DNA from 3 places in the Burkholderia sp. FW306-1C-G01B genome. Region 2 is predicted to be linked to each of the others. Evidence: predicted binding sites of a transcription regulator. Region 2 holds the regulator's gene; each other region holds the start of a gene.
The links. Region 2 encodes LexA, which represses DNA repair genes until DNA is damaged. Its sites were predicted from a motif close to ACTGTATNNNNATACAGT; they were not measured.

Region 1 (7,972 bases), on a different contig from region 2:
CCCCGCCTTCCCCGGCGCGATCTCCTCCTTCAGCGTCAACGCCGGAATCTCGTAATCGCCTGCATTCTGCCGCCGGAACGGAATCGGCTGCGCGGTCCACAGTTCGTCGAGCCGCTTGCCGAGCGCCGCGCGCATTTCCTCGAAGCGCGCGTCGTTCATCTTTCCCGTCCGGTAGATCACGAACGGCGGCAGCACATCGAAACCCGGGTAATACAGAATCCCGTGATGAATCGGGAACAGCACGTCGTCGATCGGCCCGTTGATGCCGCGCGGGCTGTAGTGCGATTCCCAGCCGCCGGTCGTCACGATTACCATCGCACGCTTGCCTGCCAGCGAGCCCTCGCCGTAACGGTCGCCCCAGTGCTTGTCGGAATGTTCTCCGACGCCGTATGCGAAACCGTACGCATACACGCGCTCGACCCAACCCTTCATGATCGCCGGCATCGAGAACCACCACAGCGGAAACTGCAGGATCACCGCGTCGGCCCACTTCAGCTTGTCCTGTTCGCGCGCGATATCGTCGCGTTGCGTGCCCGTCTCGAATGCATGCTTCGAGTCGAGCGCAGGATCGAAGCGCGCATCGGGCGCGCGATCGGTCACGTCGCTCGCATCGAACGCCGCCTTCCAGTTCATCGCATACAGGTCGGTCACCTGCACGGTGTGGCCGGCCGCTTCGAGATGCTCGACGGCAAAGTCGCGCAGCGCGCCGTTCAGCGAACGCGGTTCGGGATGGGCATAAACGATCAGCACATTCATGTTCGTCACTCCGTTGATTGAATGGCTGCAGGATGCCCCCGCCGAAGGTATATTTGAAATGAATTCCTGATATTCCAGGTATAGCCATGAATAATCTCAGGCGACTCGATCTGAACCTGCTCGTCACGCTGGACGTGCTGCTCGCCGAGCACAACGTCACGCGCGCGGCCGAAAGGCTGAACATGTCGCAACCGTCAGTGAGCGTGCAGTTGCAGAAACTGCGCGACCTGTTCGGCGATCCGCTGCTGTTGCCGGGGCCGCGCGGGATGCGGCCGACCGCGCGCGCGGAAGCGCTGCGCGAGCCGCTGCGGGACGCGCTCGAAGCCGTCGAACGCGCGGTGGTTCCGGCCACGCCATTCGATCCCGCGACCGCGACGAACACGTGGCGCGTGGCCGCGACCGACTACGGCGAATCGACGATCGTGCTGCCCGCGCTGAACACGCTGCGGGCGGCCGCGCCCGGTACGCGGCTGGCGGTCGTCGAACTCGTGCCGCCGCGCATCGAGCAGGACGCCGAGCGAAACGGCATCGACCTGGCCTTTCATACGACCGAGGGCTCGCCGCCAGGCATGCGGCGCCTGCCGCTGTTCGTCGAGCGTTACGTGCTCATCGGCCGAGCCGGGCATCCGAAGCTGAAGCGGCGCCCCACGCTCGTGCAGTTCGGCATGCTCGAACACGTGATCGTGTCGCCCGACGGCGGCGGCTTCTTCGGCGTGACGGACGAAGCGCTGGCGAAGCTCGGTGCCACGCGGCGCGTCGTGCTGTCCGTGCCGCATTTCCTGTTCGTGATGTCGGCCGTCGCCAGCACCGATCTCGTCGCGATGCTGCCCGAGCGGCTGGTGCGCGACGTGCCCGCGCTGCGCGTCGTGGAAGCGCCGGTCGAGGTGCCCGGTTATGAAATGTCGATGCTGTGGCACGAGCGCGTGCATCGCGATCCCGCGCATCGGTGGCTGCGGGAAACCATCGCGGAATCGGTATAAGCCGAATGCGGCCCACGGAATCGGCGCGACAACGAGCGGGCAGCGCTCGCATATCGGCTTCCATCGGCTTTCCGACATCCGCCCCCTGCCCGCGCCGGCAAGATTCTTCATCCGGGACTTGAAACCGCCTCGAACACTGTATATATTTACAGTGCTTTTGCACCATTTGACCCGAATTCCGTCATCCACAGACGGACGGACTTTTGTGAGGCGACCATGTTCCAGTCATCCGCATTCGATCCCGAGCAACCCGGCTTCAATCCCGTCCACTTCGAGCGCGCCGCGCAGCGGGCGGTCGTCGATCTGCAGCGTGTCGTCGGCGGCCCCGCGCAGCGGGCGCTCGGCCTGCGGCGCCGCACCCATCCCGCCGCCGTCCGCACGATGAGTTGGCAGGCGCTGCTGAACGTCGAAGAGCTGGCCTTCTCGAATGCCGGCTTCCTGAACCGCAACGATCCGACCGTCGTCGACGCATTCATCCGGCTGCGCGACAGCAGGCTGGTCGCCGCGGACGTCGAGGAACCGGTCGACTGGCGTCGCGATGACGACGACCTGCCGGCCGTCTACCTGATCGTCAAGGCGATGCTCGAAGCGGAAGAGGAAGAAAGGGCGGAAGCGGCCTGAGCCGCACCGGCCGATCGCGGTCTGCCGGGATCGCGCGCCACGTTGCGTGTCGACGCGGTACGCGCGGGTCGTCAACGCCATCCTGCGCGCGCGAATCGGCGTATCGGATGGAAAACCACGGGCCGTCGCGCGGGCAAACCACCGCCACGCGACGACCGTCGAAACGAACGTCGAACCGCCTGCCCGTTACAGCCGCGCCGCGAGCCGCGCGCCCTGATCGATCGCGCGCTTCGCATCGAGTTCGGCGGCCAGTTCCGCGCCGCCGATCAGGTGCACCGAGCGCCCGGCCGCCTGCAGCGGCGCGAGCAATGCGCGCTGCGGCTCCTGCCCCGTGCAGAGCACGATCGTGTCGGCTTCGATTACTTCGTGATCGGTGCGCTGTTCGCCGTACGACACGTGCAGCCCGCGCGCATCGATCAGCTCGTAGTTCACGCCGCCGATCATCTTCACCTGCTTCATCTTCAGCGTCGCGCGGTGAATCCAGCCGGTCGTCTTGCCGAGCCCCTTGCCGAGCGGCGCGGCCTTGCGCTGCAGCAGCGTCACTTCACGCGCGGGCGCCGCGACCTGAGCCCGGGTCACGCCACCACGCGTCGCGGCCGGGTCGGTCACGCCCCACTCGGCCTTCCACTCTTCCAGATCGAGCGCCGGCGACTCGCCCGCCTGCACCAGATACTCGGCGACATCGAAGCCGATCCCGCCCGCGCCGACCACCGCGACACGCCGGCCGACCGGCTGCTTGCCGGCAAGCACGTCGATATAGCTGAGCACATTCGGCCCATCCTGCCCGGGGATCTTCGGGTCGCGCGGCGCGACGCCGGTCGCGAGCACGATCTCGTCGTAGCCGCCCGCGATCAGGTCGCTCGCCTCGACGCGGCGGTTCAGGTGCAGATTCACGCCGGTCAGCTCGACCTGGCGGCCGAAGTAGCGCAACGCTTCATGAAACTCTTCCTTGCCCGGAACCTGCTTCGCCATATTGAACTGGCCGCCGATCTCGGCTGCGCCGTCAAACAGGTCGACCTGATGGCCGCGCTGCGCGAGCACGGTCGAGCACGCGAGCCCGGCCGGCCCCGCGCCGACCACCGCGATGCGCTTCGGCTGCTGCGCGGGCGTGTATTTCAGCTCCGTCTCGTGGCACGCACGCGGATTCAGCAGGCACGACGCGATCTTGTTCTTGAACGCGTGGTCGAGGCACGCCTGGTTGCAGCCGATGCAGGTGTTGATCTCGTCGGCGCGGCCCTGCGCGGCCTTGACGACGAACTCGGCATCCGCGAGCAGCGGGCGCGCCATCGACACCATGTCCGCGCAGCCATCTGCCAGGATCTGCTCGGCCACTTCCGGCCGGTTGATCCGGTTGGTCGTCACGAGCGGAATGCCGACCTCGCCCTTCATCTTCTTCGTCACCCACGCGAACGCGCCGCGCGGCACCGACGTCGCGATCGTCGGCACACGCGCCTCGTGCCAGCCGATCCCCGTGTTGATGATCGTCGCACCCGCGCGCTCGACGGCCTTCGCGAGCTGCACGGTTTCGCTCCAGTCGCTGCCGTCCGGAATCAGGTCGAGCATCGACAGCCGGTAGATCAGGATGAAATCGCGGCCGACCGCTTCACGCGTGCGCTCGATGATCTCGATCGGCAAGCGGATGCGGTTCTCGTACGAACCGCCCCACTGATCGGTGCGCTTGTTCGTATGCATCGAGATGAACTGGTTGATCAGGTAGCCCTCGGAGCCCATGATCTCGACGCCGTCGTAGCCGGCTTCGCGTGCGAGCTTCGCACAGCGGACGAACGCGCGAATCTGCCGGTCGACACCGCCCGCGCTCAATTCGTGCGGCGCGAACGGCGAAATCGGCGACTTGATCTTCGACGGCGCGACCGCGAACGGGTGGTAACCGTAGCGGCCTGTATGCAGGATCTGCAGTGCGATCTTGCCGTCCTCCGCATGCACGGCGCCGGTGATCTCGCGATGCCGCCGCGCGGCGGCCGACGTCATCAGCGTGCCGCCGAACGGCTTGGTCCAGCCGGCCACGTTCGGCGCGAAGCCGCCTGTCACGATCAGGCCGACGCCGCCGCGTGCGCGTTCGGCGAAATATTCGGCGAGCCGCGGCAGCGTCTTGCGGCTGTCCTCGAGGCCCGTGTGCATCGAGCCCATCAGCACGCGGTTCTTCAGCGTCGTGAAGCCGAGATCGAGCGGCGCGAGCAGATGGGGAAAGGGGGTCGTCATGGTGATCCTGCCGGTAAGCGATGCCTGCCATCGTAGGCGCGCGCCGCCTTGAACGTGAGGGGGCAAACAGCCATAATGCTTGTCATTTCCGGCCAAAACGACATGACCTCCCCACTCGCCAAGGACCGCCTCGGGCTGCGCCGGCCGACGATTCCGGTCGCCTATACGCGCCTGCTGCTGCAGGCGCTGGCCGCGCGCGGCGTCGACCTGGCCGCCGTGCGTGCCGGCACGGGCCTGCGCGACGCGGTGCTGGCCGAACCCGACGCGCGCGTCGCGCCGTCGCAATGGGGGCGGCTCGTGCTCAATGCGATCGAGATCGGCGGCGATCCGGGCATCGGGCTCGCGTTCGGACTGCTGCTGAAGCCGACCGTGCACGGCTTTCTCGGCTATGCAACGCTGACCGCGCGGGACATCCGCGAAGCGCTGTCCGTCACGCAACGCTACTTCCGGATGCGCAACCGCCAATATCGGCTGACTTATGCGGAAGACGAACGCGGCGCGACGCTCGAACTGCACGGCGTGCAGGCCAGCCCGGTGCTGCAGCATCACGTGATGTTCGAATTCGTGCTGACCGGGCTCGCGCAGAACATCTCGCAATGGGCCGGGCGCGCGTCGCCGCCGATCGCGCTGCAATTCATGTGGCCGGAGCCCGCGTATTTCGAGCGCTATCGCGACCAGTTGCCGCCGGTCGAATTCGGCTGCTCGGCGAACGCGCTGTGGATTGCACGCGACGTGCTCGACTGGCCGCTGCCGCTCGCCGACGAAGTCGCGCACCGGCAGGCGCTCGTGCAAGTCGAGCGCGAGTATGCGCAGGTTCGGCAGGAGGAAGGCGATCTGGTCGAGCGCGTGCGCGCAGAGCTGGCGAGAGCAACCGGCGTTTATCCGGGGCCCGAAACACTCGCCGACGCGCTGCTCGTGTCGACGCGCACGCTGCGGCGCCGCCTGGAGGAAGCCGGTTCGAGCTATCGGCAATTGCTCGACGAAGCGCGGTTTCGCGACGCGAAGCAGTTGCTCGCCGCATCGGATCTCGACCTGAAGACGATCGCCGAGCGGCTGCAATTCACCGATCCGGCGAATTTCACGCGCGCGTTCCGGCGCTGGGCCGGGCAGACGCCGAGCGCGTATCGGGAAGCGGCCGGCAGACCGTCACACGAGTAAATCGGCTGGCTGACACGCGACGCATCAACCTCCGACGTAAATCCGCGCGCCGCCGTCCCCGTCGCCCGCGTCGATCCGCACCTCGCCGGTTGCGGCGACGATCGCGTCATACACGTCATCGGTCACGCATACCACCGGCACCGCGATCGCATACAGCTCGGTGGCCACGATCGCGCCGATCGAGATGATCAGGTCGCGCTCCTTCAGCACGATCGCGACGGGCCCCGTGCCGTTGCGCACGGCTTCCGCGAGCACGCTGCTGCTCGAGCTCGAACCCTTCGCGTGCGGCATCACCATCACCTTGCCGGCGAGACTCGCGCCGGCCTGCGGATGCCCGCGATCGACGATCCTGCCCGCGCCGGAATCGTAGCCGCCCCAGAAGCTGAGCGGCTTGTCGAGCACGAACGCGCTCGCGCATGCGCTGCCCGGCACGAGCGTGTCGCCCATCAGTATTTTGCCCGTCGCTTCAATCATCGAATCGCACCTTTCCTTCGTACGCCGAACGCACGCATTCGCGCATGCTGCCGTATGCGACCGTCACGCCGATGTTCGCGGGCGCATACGACGCCCATTTCCCCGAGTTGGTCATTACCAACCCCGACAGTTGCTTCATCACCGGTGTGATGTACGTGCAGGTATCGACGACGATCTGGATGCCGCGCGCGGCGAACTTGTCCGCGAGGCCGGCTTCGCCCAGCTCCCACAAAATGAAGCGGCTCGTGTTCACGTAGAAATCGCAGGCCGGCTTGCCGTCGAACGCTTCGAGCAACGTATCGAGCGTGCGGAATTCGGCCAGCGAGAAATGCGGTGTGCCGAGCGCCACCGCGACGAGCGCGTCGCCGGCCGCGCCGTGGTTCAGCGTGCGGCGAATCTCGTCGAGATCGGCCATCGCGACGTCGACCGTGCATTGCGCCGCGCGGCCGTGCAATGCGGCATCGAGCGTCGGCGCCTCGGGCGTCACGCCCACCGCATGGAATAGCGCGACGGCCCCGCTCGATGCGGCAGCCGCGCCGAGCGCCTTGAGTTCGTCTTCGGTGGTATCCGCCGGCAGCCCGACGATCGCTGGCACGATTGCGCCCGCGATTTTGCCGATCAACAAGCCGAGCGCGGCGAAATAGATGTCGCGCGACGGCAGGCGGCTGAAGTCCGGCGCGTTGAACACAATCCGCGCGGCGCGGTTCGTTTCGACATGCAAGCCCGCATACGGTGCGCGGCCGGTAATCGCGGCGGCCAGATCGAGAAAATCGCCGTACCGGCTTGTGCGCGCGCCGAGCACCGAGTTCGCGAACACGATCGCATTCGATTCGGCCCACGCGATCTGCTCGCCTTTCGCGGGACGGCTCTTCAACTGATACGGCGCGCACGTGAAACTCGATTCGCAGCCGAGCTGCAAATGCGCGTCCATCAGGCGCTGCGCATCGCGCTGGATCGTGCGGTCGCCGTGATACAGCTCGGGATGAATCAGGTCGAGCGAACCGACGTTCAAGGTGGTCGGCACCGCGACCTTCGCGCCCGTATCGACGAAATACTCGACGAAGTCGAGACTGGTCTGGCCGTGATAAAGACAGCCGTCGATATGTGCGGACGTGATGTCGATCAGGTGCGGCGCGGACATCACTTCCGCCGTGCGTGCGACGATCCGCATCGCGCGCGCGACGCCGTCGCCGAAATCCCCGCGCAACATCGCGTCGTCGCGGTCGCTCAACTGCAGCATCGGTTGCTCCTCGTGACTCGTGCCGGCGACGCCGGCCCGTGAAATCCGTCAGAGGACTCTACAACTGGAAATAAAAACTGTCCAGATCATCGCCAATCCGGGCAATTTAAAAACCAATTTTCGGTCATGGATGCCATGACTCCGCGCTTCGAACTCCGCTGAAACTGCCAATGGCTCGAATTCCGCTCCAGTTTGTCGCAACGCGCGAGCCACCTGCTGCCCGCCTAGCGTTCCGCGGTCAGGCTGAACAGTTCATCGCGCAGCGCCTTCGCGCGCCCCTGGCCGAACTGCGTCTCGAATTCGTCCTGCGCGGCCTGCCACGCGACCAACGCCCGCGCGAACGTGCGCTCGCCGAGCTTCGTGAGGCTCAGCGCATGTGCGCGCGCATCGTGCTCGGACGCGGCCGTCGCGACCAAACCGTCGCGCTGCAACGGCTTCAGCGCGCGCAGCAGCGTCGTGCGATCCATCACGAGCGTGTCGGCCAGTTCGCTCATCAGCAGGCCGGGGCGACGCGTCAAATTCG
Region 2 (7,972 bases):
GATGGCCCTTCGGCACGACGACCGTGTGGTGCCACGAATAGCACGGGAACGTGACGATGTCCGGATAGCGGTCGAGCGCCTCGGTCGAGATGCCGAGATCGGCCTCGCCGTTCAGGATCATCTGCGCGATCTGCTGCGGGCTGCCCTGACGCAGCGCGAGATGCACCTTCGGGAACACGTCGGTGAACTGCCGGATCACCTTCGGCAGCGCGTAGCGCGCCTGCGTGTGCGTGGTCGCGACGACGAGGTGGCCGCTGTCCTGGTCCGCGAACTGGCGTGCGACGCGGCGCAGGTTCTCGGCGTCGAGCAGCATCCGCTCGATCAACTGGTGCACGGCCTTGCCCGGCTCCGTGAGGCCCGTCAGCCGCTTGCCGCGCCGAATGAAGATGTCGACGCCCAGCTCATCCTCGAGATCCTTGATCTGTTTCGACACGCCCGACTGCGACGTGTACAGCACGTTCGCGACTTCCGTCAGGTTCATGTTCTGGCGCACCGCTTCGCGCACGAACCGCAATTGCTGAAAATTCATGGGTATGCCTCTTAGGCTGTCGTTGTTTGATGGTCGAATCGGAGCGAATTCCGCCCCCTGCCCTGCATGCTCGCTTCAACGCGCGGGAAACACGCGCACTGCGCGCGGCACGGCCGTCGCGCCGTCGCCGACCTGCAGCGAGAGCGCACGCCATGCATCGCGATCGAGTTCCGCCTCGAGTGCGCCGCCCGCGCGCGCCTCGAGCTCGACGCGCACCGAGCCGCCCAGCGGGATCACGCGGCGCACGTCCACGGCGATGCCGTCCCGGTGCCCTTCTCCTGCCGGCCAAAGCTGCAGGTCGTGCGGCCGCACGTATGCGTTCGCGGGGCCCGCGAAGTCGGCGTCCACCTCGATCGGCGCAGCAGCGCCCTCGGCGACGAAGCCGCGCCCGGCGACCGTGCCCGGCAGCCGGTTCGCCGCGCCGAGGAACTCGTACACGAACGCGCTCCGCGGATGATCGTAGACGTCCTGCGGGCTGCCGACCTGCTCGACGTGGCCGCGGTTCAGCACGACGATTCGATCGGCCACCTCCAGCGCCTCCTCCTGGTCGTGCGTGACGAAGATCGTCGAGATGTGCAGGTCGTCGTGCAGGCGGCGCAACCAGCCGCGCAGCTCCTTGCGGACCTTCGCGTCGAGCGCGCCGAACGGTTCGTCGAGCAGCAGCACCTTCGGCTCGACCGCGAGCGCACGGGCCAGCGCGATGCGCTGGCGCTGGCCGCCCGACAGCTCGGACGGATAGCGCTGCGCGAGCCAGTCGAGCTGCACGAGCTTCAGCAGCTCGTGCACCTTGTCGCGAATCGCGGCTTCCGACGGCCGCTCGCGGCGCGGCTTCACGCGCAGCCCGAACGCGACGTTCTCGAACACCGTCATGTGGCGGAACAGCGCGTAATGCTGGAACACGAAACCGACCTGACGGTCGCGCGCGCCGACCGACGCGACGTCGAGCCCCTGCAGCACGACCTGGCCGGCGTCCGCGTGCTCGAGGCCCGCGATCACGCGCAGCAGCGTGGTCTTGCCGCAGCCGGACGGCCCGAGCAGCGCGACCAGCTCGCCGGGCGGGAAGTCGAGCGACACGTTGTCGAGCGCCGTGAAATCGCCGAAGCGCTTCTGAAGGTTACGGACGGTGATACCCATTCTGGTTGCCTCTTTACGATTTCGACGAAACGGCGGCGACAGGGCCGGCATGTACGGGAACGGCGTCGCGCGCGCCGGCCAGTTCGGCGGCGAGATGACGCTCGGCGAGCAGCTTCAGCGCGAGCGTGACGAGCGCGAGCAGCGCCAGCACCGACGCTACCGCGAACGCCGCCGCGAAGTTGTATTCGTTGTACAGGATCTCGACGTGCAGCGGCATCGTGTCGGTCACGCCGCGGATGTGGCCCGACACGACCGACACCGCGCCGAATTCGCCCATCGCGCGCGCGTTGCACAGGATCACGCCGTACAGCAGGCCCCACCTCACGTTCGGCAGCGTCACGCGGCGGAAGATCTGCCAGCCCGACGCGCCGAGCACGCGCGCGGCTTCTTCCTCGTCGGTGCCCTGCGCCTGCATCAGCGGAATCAGCTCGCGCGCGACGAACGGGAACGTGACGAAGATCGTCGCGAGCACGATGCCCGGCACCGCGAAGATGATCTGCACGTCGTGATCCTGCAGCCACGGCCCGAGCCAGCCCTGCGCGCCGAACAGCAGCACGTACACGAGGCCCGAGATCACCGGCGACACGGAGAACGGCAGGTCGATCAGCGTCGTCAGCAGCGCCTTGCCGCGGAATTCGAACTTCGCGATCGCCCACGATGCGCACACGCCGAATACGAGATTCAGCGGCACGGCGATCGCGGCGACGATCAGCGTGAGCTTGATCGCCGCCCATGCGTCGGGATCGGCCAGCGATTCGAGATAGAAGCCGACGCCCTTTCTCAGCGCCTCGACGAACACCGCGGCGAGCGGCACGACGAGGAAGAACGCGAGGAACACCAGCGCGATACCCGTGAGCAGCCAGCGCACGACGCGCGACTCGCTGACGGGGTCGAGCCGGTTCGCGGCGCGTCCTTGCGCGGCCGACGACGGGGTTTTCAGCACGACGGTGGCCTTCTGGCTCATTGCTGGCCTCCTGCCGCGGTTGCGGCGACGGTCGCGGGCGCGGGGCCGCTTGCGCCCTTGCCGGACGAGCCGCGGCTCGTCCGGCGCTGCAAATACCATTGCAGCGTGTTGATCAGCAGCAGCATCAGGAACGACACGACCAGCATCACGACCGCGAGCGCGGTCGCGCCCGCGTAGTCGTATTGCTCGAGCTTCGTGATGATGAGCAGCGACGTGATCTCGGATTTCATCGGCACGTTGCCGGCGATGAAGATCACCGACCCGTATTCGCCGAGCGCGCGCGCGAACGCCAGCGCGAAACCGGTCAAGAGCGCCGGCAGCACGGCCGGCAGCACGACGCGGCGGAACGTCAGCCAGCGCGATGCGCCGAGGCATGCGGCGGCCTCTTCCTGCTCGCGCTCGAAATCCTCGAGCACCGGCTGCACGGTGCGCACGACGAACGGCAGCCCGATGAAGGTCAGCGCGACCAGCACGCCGGCCGGCGTGAACGCGATCTTGATGCCGAGCGGCGCGAGATACTGGCCGACCCAGCCGTTGGTCGCGTAAACGGCCGCAAGCGAGATGCCGGCGACCGACGTCGGCAGCGCGAACGGCAGGTCGACGATCGCATCGACGAGGCGCTTGAACGGGAACGTGTAGCGCACGAGCACCCACGCGACGAGGAAGCCGAACACGGCGTTGATCAGCGCGCCGCCGAGCGCGGCCGAGAACGTCAGCCGGTACGACGCGAGCACGCGCGGCGACGTGACGGCGGTGACGAACTGGCCCCACGACAGCGTCGCGGTTTTCAGGAACGTGGCGGCGAGCGGAATCAGCACCACGAGGCTCAAATAGGCCACCGTGATGCCTAGCGTCACGCCGAAACCGGGCAGCGCGCTCGGCTTGCGAAAGGTGTACGTCGTCATCGGATGCTCTTGCTGGATCGATGCTGCTCATGGGCCCGACGCAAACGCCGGCGCGATGAATTGCGCCGGCGGCCCGTCGGGGATGCGGCGCGCTGTCGTGGCGCGCCGCTGTCGTTATGGCGTTACTGCGGCTTGTAGATCGAGTCGAACACGCCGCCGTCCGCGAAATGCGTCTTCTGCGCATTCGTCCAGCCGCCGAACGTGTCGTCGACCGTGTACAGCTTCAGCTTCGGGAACTGCTTCGTCAGTTCCGCCGGCACGCTCTTCGAACGCGGCCGGTAATAGTTGCGCGCCGCGATCTCCTGGCCCTGCGGGCTGTACAGGAAGTTCAGGTACGCGTCGGCCAGCTTGCGCGTGCCCTTCTTGTCGACCACCTTGTCGACCACCGCGACGGGCGGCTCGGCCAGGATGCTCACCGACGGCACGACGATCTCGAACTTGTCGGTACCGAATTCCTTGACCGACAGGAATGCCTCGTTTTCCCATGCGATCAGCACGTCGCCGATCCCGCGCTGCACGAAGCTCGTGGTCGCGCCGCGCGCGCCCGAATCGAGCACGCCCGCGTTCTTGTAGAGCTTCGTGACGAACTCCTTCGCCGTCTGCTCGTTGCCGCCCGGCTTGTGCACCGCATACGCCCACGCGGCCAGGTAGTTCCAGCGCGCGCCGCCCGACGTCTTCGGGTTCGGCGTGACGATCGAGATGCCCGGCTTGGTCAGGTCGTCCCAGTCCTTGATCCCCTTCGGATTGCCCTTGCGCACGAGGAACACGATCGTCGACGTGTACGGCGACGCGTTGTCGGGCAGGCGTTTCTGCCAGTCCTTGTTGACGAGCCCCTTGTTCGCGAGCGCGTCGATGTCGTACGCGAGCGCCAGCGTGACGACGTCGGCCTGCAGGCCGTCGAGCACCGAGCGCGCCTGTGCGCCCGAGCCGCCGTGCGACTGCTTGAAGTTGACCGTCTCGCCCGTCTTCGCCTTCCACTCCTTGCCGAACGCCTGGTTGAAGTCCTGATACAGCTCGCGCGTCGGGTCGTACGACACGTTCAGGAAGGTCGTATCGGCCTGGGCGTGTGTCGCGACGCCCAGCGCCGCCGCCGCGCCCAGCGCGAGTGTTGCGATCAGGCGGCCCATTCCGCCCGCCAGCCCCGTATTGCGCTTCGCCATCCTTGGTTCTCCAGTGTTGTCGGTATTGCGATGTCGGGCCAGTCTAGCGAACGGCTTACATGATTAAAAATAATCGTTCCTCATTTTTTAATACTCAAAAGTGCTAACGCATACGGGATGGACGGTTGCGGCAGATGAACCGGCGTCCGGACGTCGCGAAATCGCGCCGGAACCGGCGCGATCGCGTCGAACCTCAAGTAACGCTTGAAATTCGCGAAGTACTGTATAAAAATACAGCTCACTGTCTATCCATACAGTTGAGCCATGACCAAACTCACCGCCCGTCAGCAGCAAGTGTTCGACTTGATCCGTCGCGCGATCGAGCGCTCCGGATTCCCGCCCACCCGTGCCGAGATCGCGGCCGAACTGGGCTTCAGCTCGCCGAATGCAGCCGAGGAGCACCTGCGCGCATTGGCGCGCAAGGGCGTGATCGAGCTGGCCGCCGGCGCATCGCGCGGCATCCGCCTGCTCGGCATCGACGACGCCCCGCACCAGTTCACGCTGCCGCACGCCGGCCTGATGCAACTGTCGCTGCCGCTCGTCGGCCGCGTCGCGGCCGGTAGCCCGATCCTCGCGCAGGAGCACATCTCGCAGCATTACGCGTGCGATCCCGCGCTGTTCTCCAGCAAGCCCGACTACCTGCTGAAGGTGCGCGGCCTGTCGATGCGCGACGCCGGCATTCTCGACGGCGACCTCCTCGCCGTGCAGAAGCGCACGGAAGCGAAGGACGGCCAGATCATCGTCGCGCGTCTCGGCGACGACGTCACGGTCAAGCGCCTGATGCGCCGGCCGGGCGGTCTCGAGCTGATCGCGGAGAACCCGGATTACGAAAACATCTTCGTCAAGGCCGGCAGCGCGGAATTCGCGCTGGAAGGCATCGCCGTCGGGCTGATCCGCTCGGGCGAACTCTGACATTCCGTCTCGCTGAGGAGAACATCATGGAACGCCTTGCCCGTCTGCTGCCTTTCCGTCAATTCGGTCGCCTGCGTCATCTGCGCGGCCGCACGCCTTGCGCACCGCTGTCCGCGGCAGCGCCTGTGAAAGAAGAAGTCGCAGTCGAACGGCAGGCGTCCCTGCTGCCGTCGGCGCTCCCCGCTTTCGCGCGGGTATCGCTGAATGCCGGCCTGAATCATGCGGAACCCGCGCGCCGCGCGCCGGTGCGCGTCTATCACGGCCGGTCGCGCCTGATCATGGTCGGCACGATCGATGCCGTGTGCCGGATGATCGATCGCTGCATCGCGGAGGAACGATCGGCCGCGCAAAGCGGTCTCTGATTGCGGAACATTCCCGCACCGGAGGAAACGTGACTGGATCTTCGGGCCGCACATGGCGGCTCAAGTCCCTGCTGATCGCCGTACTGGCCGTCGCCGTCATTGCGGCGATCGGTTATGCATACGCATCGCCATACGTCGCGCTCGGTCGCCTGAAATCGGCGATCGATTCGCGCGATGCGCAGGCCATCAGTGAATATGTCGATTTTCCGTCGCTGCGCATCAGCCTGAAGCAGCAGGTCACGGAAGAGTTGATGCGCCGGATCGACGCGGTGAAGAAGGAGAATCCGCTCGCGGTGATCGGGGCGCTGATCGGGTCCGCACTGATCGGCCCGATGGTCGATGCGTACGCGACCCCGGAGGGCGTGGCCGCGCTGATGAGCGGATTGCCGCCGCGCGGCAATCCGGGCGAGCGTCCGCCCGAATGGTCGAATCTGCCGCAAGGCAATGCACCGGCCGACACGCCGGCCGCACCGCCGGTCAATCCGGCTCCGGCAAGTGCAGCTGTTCCAGCCAGTAACGCGGCCGCTACGGCTGCGTCATCGCCGGCACCGGCATCTGCCGCGCCGGCCAGCGCGAACGATGCAACGCACACGCCGCATCAGCAGCAAACCAGTGCCGGCTACCGGAATGTCGATGAATTCGTCGTGACCTACCAGCGCAGCGCCGATGGCACACGCTATGCGGCAGTATTCCACCGCTTCGGGCTGTTTTCGTGGAAGTTGTCCGCGATCGACCTGCACGCGTAGCCGGTCGCGCGCGACGCCCGCGCCGCGGATGCAGTGCGGCGCCTGACCGGTGCGAATCGCCGGTCAGGCGACCATTGCGTCATTGGATCATTTGCCGCTCGCCGTGGCCGCTTCACGCTCGCGCGCGATTTCGGCCTTCTGCTCCTCCGCCGACGAACACGCAACCAGAATGCTGCAGTTCACGCGATCGAGCAGTTGCGTATTGCCCGACCCCATCCACCATCTCGATAGCCCGCTGCGGCACCGGTGGCCGACGACGACGAGGTCGACCTTCAGCTCCGACGCGAGATTCGCGATTTCGTCGATCGGATAGCCGAACGCGAAATGGCCTTCGGCCTGCACGCCGCGCTCGCGCAGCCAGTTCACGCCTTCCTGCAGGATTTCGCGCGCGGTTTCCTCGAAGCGGCCGCACGCGACGTCGGTCAGCAAACCCGCGCTTTGTGCAATGCTCGAACGCATGTCGACGACCGACAGCAAGTGCGTTTCGGCCTTCAGGTCCATTGCGAGATTGGCGCCGCAACGCAGTGCCTTGCGCCCTTCGAGCGAGCCGTCGTAACACAGCAAAATCTTGTTGTAGCTAGCCATGAAACCTCCCTATCGCGACAACGAGCCTACGCATTCATCATGGTGCGCCGCAATTCAGGACGCAAGGGATGGAAAACGCTGATTCGCCCCGCTCGGCGCGTGCGCGATGATGCGGTGCACGATCGGTGCACACTTGCATCGCACCGTGCAGGCCTGCCCTGAAGAGACGCAGCCGATGCACTAGAATGGCTCGTTCGTATTCCAGCAGGCCATAACGTGCCGGCGTTGCGCGCTTCGGTCATGCCCCTGTGACCCGCATTCGTCCGATCCGTTCGCCAACCGGCCACGCATCGGGCGGCGGAACGCACCCGCTTACAACGACAACATGCCCATGTCCGTCGCACCGATCGATCTCCGCAACGTCGAAAAGCGCTATGGCGACAAACTCGTCGTCAACGGCCTGTCCTTCAACGTACAGGCCGGCGAATGCTACGGCCTGCTCGGGCCGAACGGCGCCGGCAAGACCACTACGCTGAAGATGTTGCTCGGCCTCGCGTATCCCGATGCGGGCACCATTTCGCTGTGCGGCGAACCTGTTCCATCGCGAGCGCGGCATGCGCGCCAGCGTGTCGGCGTCGTCCCGCAGTTCGACAATCTCGACCCCGACTTCACCGTGCGCGAGAACCTGCTCGTGTTCAGCCGCTATTTCGGGATGTCGGCTCACGCTGCGCGCGC
Region 3 (7,972 bases), on a different contig from region 2:
AGGTGCTGCCGGACTGCAATCCGAAGCCGAAGCCGATTTCGATCGTCTATCCGCACAACCGGCATTTGTCGCAGAAGGTGCGAGTGTTCGCCGACTGGATCGCGGAGGTGTTCGAGTCGACACCGGCGCTGGAAGGCGGGGAGAACTGGCGCGGGAAGGTGCGCGGGCAGTTGCCGGAGGAGCGGCGCGGGACGGTGGCGGCGTAACGAGCCGGGACGCGGCGGTTTCGGCCGTTGTGTCCGCGAAGCGGGGGCCGTCGGTGCCGGGGCGCGTGAAATGCCGCATGCCGGCGGGAGGCGGCGCGAGAGGATCGCGAATCGGATGAGCCAAATGAAAAAGCCGCTGTTCCTTGCGGAACAGCGGCTTTTTTTACAACTGGTGGCGAATCAGGGACTCGAACCCCGGACCTGCGGATTATGATTCCGTCGCTCTAACCGACTGAGCTAATTCGCCGAAGAAATGAATTATGGAGATGGGCCGTCTGGCTGTCAACACCTTTTTTCGTCTTCCCCGAAAAAAGTTGCCGATGATCCGTACCGGCCTCGTCGCAGGGCGGTTGCCGGTCACCGGAACGCGCCCGGCAACCGCCCATGCCTCGACATCAATCCTGCGCGTAGATATTCGAGTCCTTCGTCTCCTTGACGAACAGCAGGCCGATCACGAACGTGGCCAGCGCGATCACGATCGGATACCAGAGCCCCGAATAGATGTTGCCCTTCGCCGCGACGATCGCGAATGCGGTCGCCGGCAGGAAGCCGCCGAACCAGCCGTTGCCGATGTGGTACGGCAGCGACATCGACGTATAGCGGATCCGCGTCGGGAACATCTCGACCAGCATCGCGGCGATCGGCCCGTAGACCATCGTCACGTAGATTACGAGGATCGTCAGGATCACGATCGTCATCGGCCAGTTGAGCTGCGCCGGGTCGGCCTTCGCCGGGTAGCCGGCCCCCTTCAGCGTCGACGCGAGCGTCTTGTCGAACGCCGCGCCCTGTGCCTTCGCGTCGGCCGCCTTGCCGTCGTACGCCGGGATCACCGTATCGCCGACCTTGATTTCGGCCATCGTGCCGGCCGGTGCCGCGACGTTCTCGTAGTTCAGGCCGGCCTTCGCGAGCGCGCTCTTCGCGATGTCGCACGAGTTCGTGAACTTCGACGTGCCCACCGGGTTGAACTGGAACGAGCAGGTGGCCGGATCGGCGACGACGGTGATCGGCGCCTTCTGCGTGGCGATCTCGAGCTGCGGGTTCGCGTAGTGCGTGAGCGCCTTGAACAGCGGGAAGTAGGTCAGCGCCGCGATCAGGCAGCCCGCGAGGATGATCGGCTTGCGGCCGATCTTGTCCGACAGCGACCCGAAGAACAGGAAGAACGGCGTGCCGATCAGGAGCGCGATCGCGATCAGGATGTTCGCGCTTGCGCCGTCGACCTTCAGCGTCTGCGTGAGGAAGAACAGCGCGTAGAACTGGCCCGTGTACCACACGACGGCCTGGCCGGCGGTCAGGCCGACGAGCGCGAGGATCACGATCTTCAGGTTCTTCCACTGGCCGAACGCTTCGGTCAGCGGCGCCTTCGACGTCTTGCCTTCCGCCTTGATGCGCAGGAACACCGGCGATTCGTTCAGCTGCAGCCGGATCCACACCGACACCGCCAGCAGCGCGATCGATGCGACGAACGGCACGCGCCAGCCCCAGTTGCCGAACGCTTCCTCGCCGATGAACGTGCGCACGCCGAGGATCACGAGCAGCGACAGGAACAGGCCGAGCGTCGCGGTCGTCTGGATCCACGCGGTGTAGAAGCCGCGCCGGTTCGCCGGCGCATGCTCGGCGACATAGGTCGCCGCGCCGCCGTACTCGCCGCCGAGCGCGAGGCCCTGCAGGAGCCGCATCGCGATGAAGATCACCGGCGCGGCGATGCCGATCGACGCATAGCCGGGCAGGAAACCGACCACGAACGTCGAGAGGCCCATGATCACGATCGTCACGAGGAACGTGTGCTTGCGTCCGACCATGTCGCCGAGCCGGCCGAACACGATCGCGCCGAACGGCCGCACCGCGAAGCCGGCCGCGAAGCCGAGCAGCGTGAAGATGAATGCGGCGGTCGGATTGACGCCGGAGAAGAAGCTCTTGCTGATGTAGGCCGCGAGTGAGCCGGCCAGGTAAAAGTCGTACCACTCGAACACGGTCCCGAGCGACGACGCGAAGATCACCTTTTTCTCTTCGCCCGTCATCGGCGCGTGCGAAATTTGCCCGCCTAACGTTGCCATGAATCGTCTCCAAGTCCCTTGATATAGATATGCGGCCGCCTTGGGTGGGCGGGCCTGTCGACGATTATTGGCACGGAAACTTACGGCGCACTGACTCGCGCGCACAAAACGACTGCGCGTTAACCCGTGCCGAATCGGGTGCTTCGCGTGACGATCGTGATGCGAACGTCCGGCAAAACGCCGGTTTCGGCACGATCGCGGCGCGTTGCCGCGGTGCGCGTCAGGGTTAATCCGGAGCGGTTTCCGCCAGCGGCAGGCTGACGCGCACGAGCGTGCCGACGAGGCGCGGCGCCTGCTGGTAGACGTGATCGTCGAGCGTCAGCGTGCCGCCGTGCTGCGTGGCGATCTCTCGCACGATCGCGAGCCCGAGGCCGCTGCCGTCGCCTTCGCGGCCGAGGATCCGGTAGAAGCGCTCGACGACGCGCTCGCGTTCCGCGGCCGGGATGCCGGGCCCCGTGTCCTCGACTTCGAGATGCGCGAGCCGCGCCGCGCGATCGGCGCGCACGCGCACCGTGATCCGGCCGCCTTCCGGCGTGTAGCGGATCGCGTTGTCGATCAGGTTGCCGAGCATCTCGCGCAGCATCACCGGGTTGCCGTCGACATCGAGCGGCGCGTCGTCCGGCGGGCCTTCGTAGCCGAGATCCATCCGCTTCGCGAGCGCGGCCTGCACCCAGTCGCGCACCGCGCGCCGCGCGAGCGCGGCGATCTCGACCGGCTCGAACGTGAGCCCGCTCGCGCGGTTCTCGGCGCGCGCGAGCGCAAGCAGTTGCGTGACGAGCCGCGCGGCCTGCTCGGAGCTCGTCGCGATCTGCTCGAGCGAGCGCTGCACGTCGGGCGGGACGGGGTGGCGCAGCGCGAATTCGGCCTGCGTGCGCAGGCCCGCGAGCGGCGTCTTCATCTGGTGCGCGGCGTCGGCGATGAAGCGCTTTTGCAGCGCCATGTTCTGTTCGAGACGCGCGAGCAGGTCGTTGAACGACGTGACGAGCGGCTCGATCTCGGGCGGCGCGCGCTGCGCCTCGACGGGCGACAGGTCGTCGGGCCGCCGCGCGCGGATGTGCGCCTGCAGCGCGTTGAGCGGCGCGAGCCCGCGCGACAGCCCGAACCAGACGAGCAGGATCGCGAGCGGCAGGATCACGAATTGCGGCAGGATCACGCCCTTGATGATGTCGTTCGCGAGCGCGTTGCGCTTGTCGAGCGTCTCGCCGACCTGCACGAGCACGGGCTGCGTGCCGTTCGCCTGCGGCAGCGCGACCGTCGTATACGCGACGCGCACGTCGTTGCCGCGCAGCAGGTCGTCGCGAAACACGACGACGCCCGGCGGCGGGCGGTCCTCGTCGCGCGGCAGCGGCATGTCGGCTTCGCCCGCGACCAGCTCGCCGCGCGCGCCGAGCACCTGGAAGTAAACGCTGTCGACGTTGTCCGCGCGCAGGAAGTCGCGCGTCTGCTCCGGCAGCGTCAGCTCGGCGACGCCGTTCACCGGGTGGATCTGGCGTGCAAGCACGTATGCGTTGGTCTCGAGCGCGCGGTCGAACGGGCCGTTCGCGATCGTCTTCGCGACGAGATAGGTGACGGCGATGCTCATCGGCCACAGCAGCAGCAGCGGCGCGAGCATCCAGTCGAGGATTTCGCCGAACAGCGAGCGCGGGCGCGGCGCCTCGGGCGCATCGGTTTCGTCGGGCGGCGCGAACGGGTTCTCGTAGCGCGCGTCGCGCGCATCGTCGGCGGCCGACGACGGCGCGCCGGTCGGGTGGCGGGAATGGGCCGGCGTGGCCATCGCGGCGACGCGCGGCTTCAGCGCAGCGGCGTGCCGGCCGTCGCGGGCTGGGGCGCTGTGGTGTCGGCCGGCGCGGCGGGCGCGGCCTTTTCGAGGCAATAGCCGAGGCCGCGCACGGTCGAGATCCGGACGCCGCTCGGTTCGATCTTCTTGCGCAGCCGGTGCACGTAGACTTCGATCGCGTTGTTGCTGACTTCCTCGCCCCATTCGCACAGATGGTCGACGAGCTGCTCCTTCGATACGAGCCGGCCGATCCGCTGCAGCAGCACCTCGAGCAGGCCGAGTTCGCGCGCGGACAGATCGAGCACGTGATCGTTCGCGTACGCGATGCGGCCGACCTGGTCGAACGCGAGCGAGCCGTGCCGCACGACGGTCGGGCCGCCGCCCGCGCCGCGCCGGGTCAGTGCGCGCACGCGCGCTTCGAGTTCGTTGAGTGCGAACGGCTTGGCCATGTAATCGTCCGCGCCGAGATCGAGGCCCTTCACGCGCTCGTCGACGCTGTCGGCGGCGGTCAGGATCAGCACGGGGAGGTTGGAATTGCGGGCGCGCAGGCGCTTGAGCACGTCGAGCCCGGACATTTTCGGCAGTCCGAGATCGAGGATCAGCAGGTCGAATGTCTGCATCGACAGCGCCGTATCGGCATCGACGCCGTTCTTCACGTGGTCGACCGCATAGCCCGATTGGCGGAGTGACCGGGTGAGGCCGTCCGCGAGTATGCTGTCGTCTTCGGCGATGAGAATTCGCATGTTGCTGACCGATGGCCGGCAGGGTGTTCGCGCCGGCGCGGCTGTCTCCGAAGTTATTCGTGTACAACGCCCTGCATTGCGGGCTTGCATAAAACACTGTTTTTTTATACAGTGTCTGCATTCGTGGGCGGCGCTTGAAAGCGGGCGCGCCTTTAACAGACGCTGCTCATCATAGCAAAGGACGATTCATGGAAGAAAGCAAGAAGGGCTCCGGGATGACCGCCGAGAAGAGCAAGGCGCTGGCGGCCGCACTCGCGCAGATCGAAAAGCAGTTCGGCAAGGGGTCGATCATGCGGATGGGCGACGGCGAGGTGGCCGAGGACATCCAGGTCGTCTCCACGGGTTCGCTGGGGCTCGACATCGCGCTCGGCGTCGGCGGCCTGCCGCGCGGTCGGGTGGTCGAGATCTACGGTCCGGAATCGTCCGGTAAAACCACGCTCACGCTGCAGGTGATCGCCGAACTGCAGAAGATCGGCGGCACGGCCGCGTTCATCGACGCCGAGCACGCACTCGACGTCCAGTACGCGGCGAAGCTCGGCGTGAACGTGCCGGAACTGCTGATCTCGCAGCCGGACACCGGCGAGCAGGCGCTGGAAATCACCGATGCGCTGGTGCGCTCGGGCTCGATCGACATGATCGTCATCGACTCGGTCGCGGCGCTCGTGCCGAAGGCCGAAATCGAAGGCGAGATGGGCGATTCGCTGCCGGGCCTGCAGGCCCGCCTGATGTCGCAGGCGCTGCGCAAGCTGACCGGCACGATCAAGCGCACGAACTGCCTCGTGATCTTCATCAACCAGATTCGTATGAAGATCGGCGTGATGTTCGGCAACCCGGAAACCACGACGGGCGGCAACGCGCTGAAGTTCTATGCGTCGGTGCGTCTCGACATCCGCCGGATCGGCTCGATCAAGAAGAACGACGAAGTGATCGGCAACGAAACCCGCGTGAAGGTCGTCAAGAACAAGGTATCGCCGCCGTTCCGCGAAGCGATCTTCGACATCCTGTACGGCGAGGGCATCTCGCGCCAGGGCGAGATCATCGACCTCGGCGTGCAGGCGAAGATCGTCGACAAGGCAGGCGCCTGGTACAGCTACAACGGCGAGAAGATCGGCCAGGGCAAGGACAACGCGCGTGAATTCCTGCGTGAGAATCCGGAAATCGCCCGCGAGATCGAGAACCGCATCCGCGAATCGCTCGGCGTCGTCGCAATGCCCGATGGCGTAGGCAACGAAGCCGAGGCGATGGACGAAGAAGAGTGATGGTCGGGCGCCGAGGTCAGGCTGGCGAGCCGGAGGAGAGCGACGCGCCCGAAATGGCGGGTCGCTCCGGCCGGCGAGCCGGATCCTCGGGCGCCGACCGGCGGGTCGCTGGCAGCAACGCCGCGAACCGCACCGCGACGAGGGCATCTGACGATGCCCTCGTTTCGTTTGAGATAACCGCGCCGGACGATCCGTTCGATGACGATGAATCGTTCGACGCGCACGACCGGTCCCGCCGTCGTGTGTCCGGCGTCAGCTTCCCGGGCGATCGCGCATCCGATGCGTCGGCACCTGCCAGGGAAGATGTCTATACGCGCAGCAGCCAGCATCCGCGCCGCACGCGCCGTGCGTCCGGCGCTGCTTCAAGCGCTGCCTCCGGCGACGATCCGGGCGCCGGCAAACGCAAGTCGTCGAAGCCGCCGCGTTCGTTGAAGGGCCGCGCGCTCGGCTATCTGTCCAGGCGCGAATACAGCCGCACGGAACTCGCGCGCAAGCTCGCGCCGTATGTCGGCGAAGACGAGTCCGTCGAACCGGTGCTCGATGCGCTGGAGAAGGAAGGCTGGCTGTCCGACGCGCGTTTCGCCGAGAGCCTCGTGCATCGGCGTGCGTCGCGCGTCGGTGTCGCGCGCATCGTCAGCGAGCTGAAGCGTCATGCGGTCGGCGACACGCTCGTCGAGGAAGTGAACGCGCAGCTGCGCGAGACCGAATGGGCGCGCGCGCAGGCGGTCTGGCGCAAGAAATTCGGTGCATTGCCGCAAACGCCGGCCGAGCGGGCGAAGCAGGCGCGCTTTCTCGCCGCGCGCGGCTTCTCGAGCGCGACCATCGTGAAGTTGCTGAAGGTCGGCGACGATTTCCCGATCGACGATTGAGCGCTCCGGTCGCGCGCGCGGCGCGCGATTTTGCTGCAACGCAACCGCTCCCGGACAGGCGGGAATACCCGCCGTCGCGTCAAACTGTCTCACATACCCAATATGCTAAAATCCGTGGGTTTTCCTCTTCGGCCTCAACCTCCAGCATGCCGCTATCCGAGCCCGTGCCCCGTCAGTTGCGACATCGACGCGCAATCCGAGCGGAAGCTTACGAGCGCGGCGACGGCTTGTGGGACATCGAAGCCTGCCTGACCGACCACAAGCCGCGCGATGTCGCGCTTGCGTCGGGCATCCGGCCCCAGGGCCTGCCGATCCACGAACTCTGGCTGCGCGTGACTATCGATCGTGAACTCAATGTCGTCGACGCCGAAGCGTCTTCGGAATGGGTGCCCTATCCCGGTCAGTGTCAATCCGCCCCTCCCGCCTATCGGGCCCTCATCGGGCTCAATCTCTTCCGCCACTTCCGCCGCGATGCGAACCGATTGCTGTCCGGTGTCGCAGGCTGCTCCCATCTCACCGAACTGTGCGCCGTGCTGCCGACGGCAGCGATCCAGGCGTTCGCCGGTGACGTGTGGAACGTGCGCGAGGAGGGCGGCGAAGGGCCGGATCACGACGGCGTGCGCGACGAACCGCCTTTCCAGCTCGGCCGCTGCCGTGCGCTGCGGTTCGACGGCGAGGTCGTGCGGCAGTACTACCCGCGCTGGTATGGCGCGAGCCGGCCGGACGTGCCTGTCGACGACATGCCCGTCAGGGACGGCACGAAGGAATGAACGGAAATCATTCGAAGAAGCGTCTAAGCGACTTTTCATCCAACTCTCAGACTGAAGGGAATCACGCATGAAGATTCACGAGTACCAGGGTAAGGAAATCCTGCGGAAATTCGGAGTCGCGGTACCGCGCGGCAAGCCGGCGTTCTCGGTGGACGAGGCCGTCAAGGTGGCAGAAGAGCTGGGCGGCCCGGTGTGGGTCGTCAAGGCTCAGATTCACGCGGGTGGCCGTGGCAAGGGCGGCGGCGTGAAGGTCGCGAAGTCGATCGAGCAGGTGCGCGAATACGCGAACCAGAT

Region 1: the regulator LexA is predicted to act here: its motif matches at 1,872-1,889, upstream of AC3WLY_RS00510 (DUF2471 family protein).
Region 3: the regulator LexA is predicted to act here: its motif matches at 4,876-4,893, upstream of recA (recombinase RecA).

Annotation. Positions count from the first base shown of each region.
Region 1 covers NZ_JBYSWZ010000001.1:117,090-125,061, forward strand. The annotation lists gene AC3WLY_RS00500 (NAD(P)H-dependent oxidoreductase) at 1-756, opposite strand, end outside; gene AC3WLY_RS00505 (LysR family transcriptional regulator) at 843-1,736, shown strand; gene AC3WLY_RS00510 (DUF2471 family protein) at 1,953-2,357, shown strand; gene AC3WLY_RS00515 (2,4-dienoyl-CoA reductase FMN-binding domain-containing protein) at 2,544-4,577, opposite strand; gene AC3WLY_RS00520 (AraC family transcriptional regulator) at 4,653-5,735, shown strand; gene AC3WLY_RS00525 (aconitase X swivel domain-containing protein) at 5,760-6,209, opposite strand; gene AC3WLY_RS00530 (aconitase X) at 6,202-7,449, opposite strand; gene AC3WLY_RS00535 (MarR family winged helix-turn-helix transcriptional regulator) at 7,674-7,972, opposite strand, start outside.
Region 2 covers NZ_JBYSWZ010000022.1:41,923-49,894, reverse strand. The annotation lists gene AC3WLY_RS32635 (CysB family HTH-type transcriptional regulator) at 1-529, opposite strand, end outside; gene AC3WLY_RS32630 (sulfate/molybdate ABC transporter ATP-binding protein) at 605-1,663, opposite strand; gene cysW (sulfate ABC transporter permease subunit CysW) at 1,677-2,627, opposite strand; gene cysT (sulfate ABC transporter permease subunit CysT) at 2,624-3,532, opposite strand; gene AC3WLY_RS32615 (sulfate ABC transporter substrate-binding protein) at 3,655-4,692, opposite strand; gene lexA (transcriptional repressor LexA) at 4,957-5,604, shown strand; gene AC3WLY_RS32605 (hypothetical protein) at 5,631-5,966, shown strand; gene AC3WLY_RS32600 (DUF2939 domain-containing protein) at 5,996-6,712, shown strand; gene AC3WLY_RS32595 (universal stress protein) at 6,800-7,297, opposite strand; gene nodI (nodulation factor ABC transporter ATP-binding protein NodI) at 7,629-7,972, shown strand, end outside.
Region 3 covers NZ_JBYSWZ010000011.1:133,364-141,335, forward strand. The annotation lists gene AC3WLY_RS22370 (LysR family transcriptional regulator) at 1-206, shown strand, start outside; tRNA gene AC3WLY_RS22375 (tRNA-Met) at 377-453, opposite strand; gene AC3WLY_RS22380 (MFS transporter) at 602-2,260, opposite strand; gene AC3WLY_RS22385 (sensor histidine kinase N-terminal domain-containing protein) at 2,487-4,034, opposite strand; gene AC3WLY_RS22390 (response regulator transcription factor) at 4,052-4,780, opposite strand; gene recA (recombinase RecA) at 4,969-6,039, shown strand; gene recX (recombination regulator RecX) at 6,039-6,908, shown strand; gene AC3WLY_RS22405 (DUF2889 domain-containing protein) at 7,055-7,678, shown strand; gene sucC (ADP-forming succinate--CoA ligase subunit beta) at 7,746-7,972, shown strand, end outside.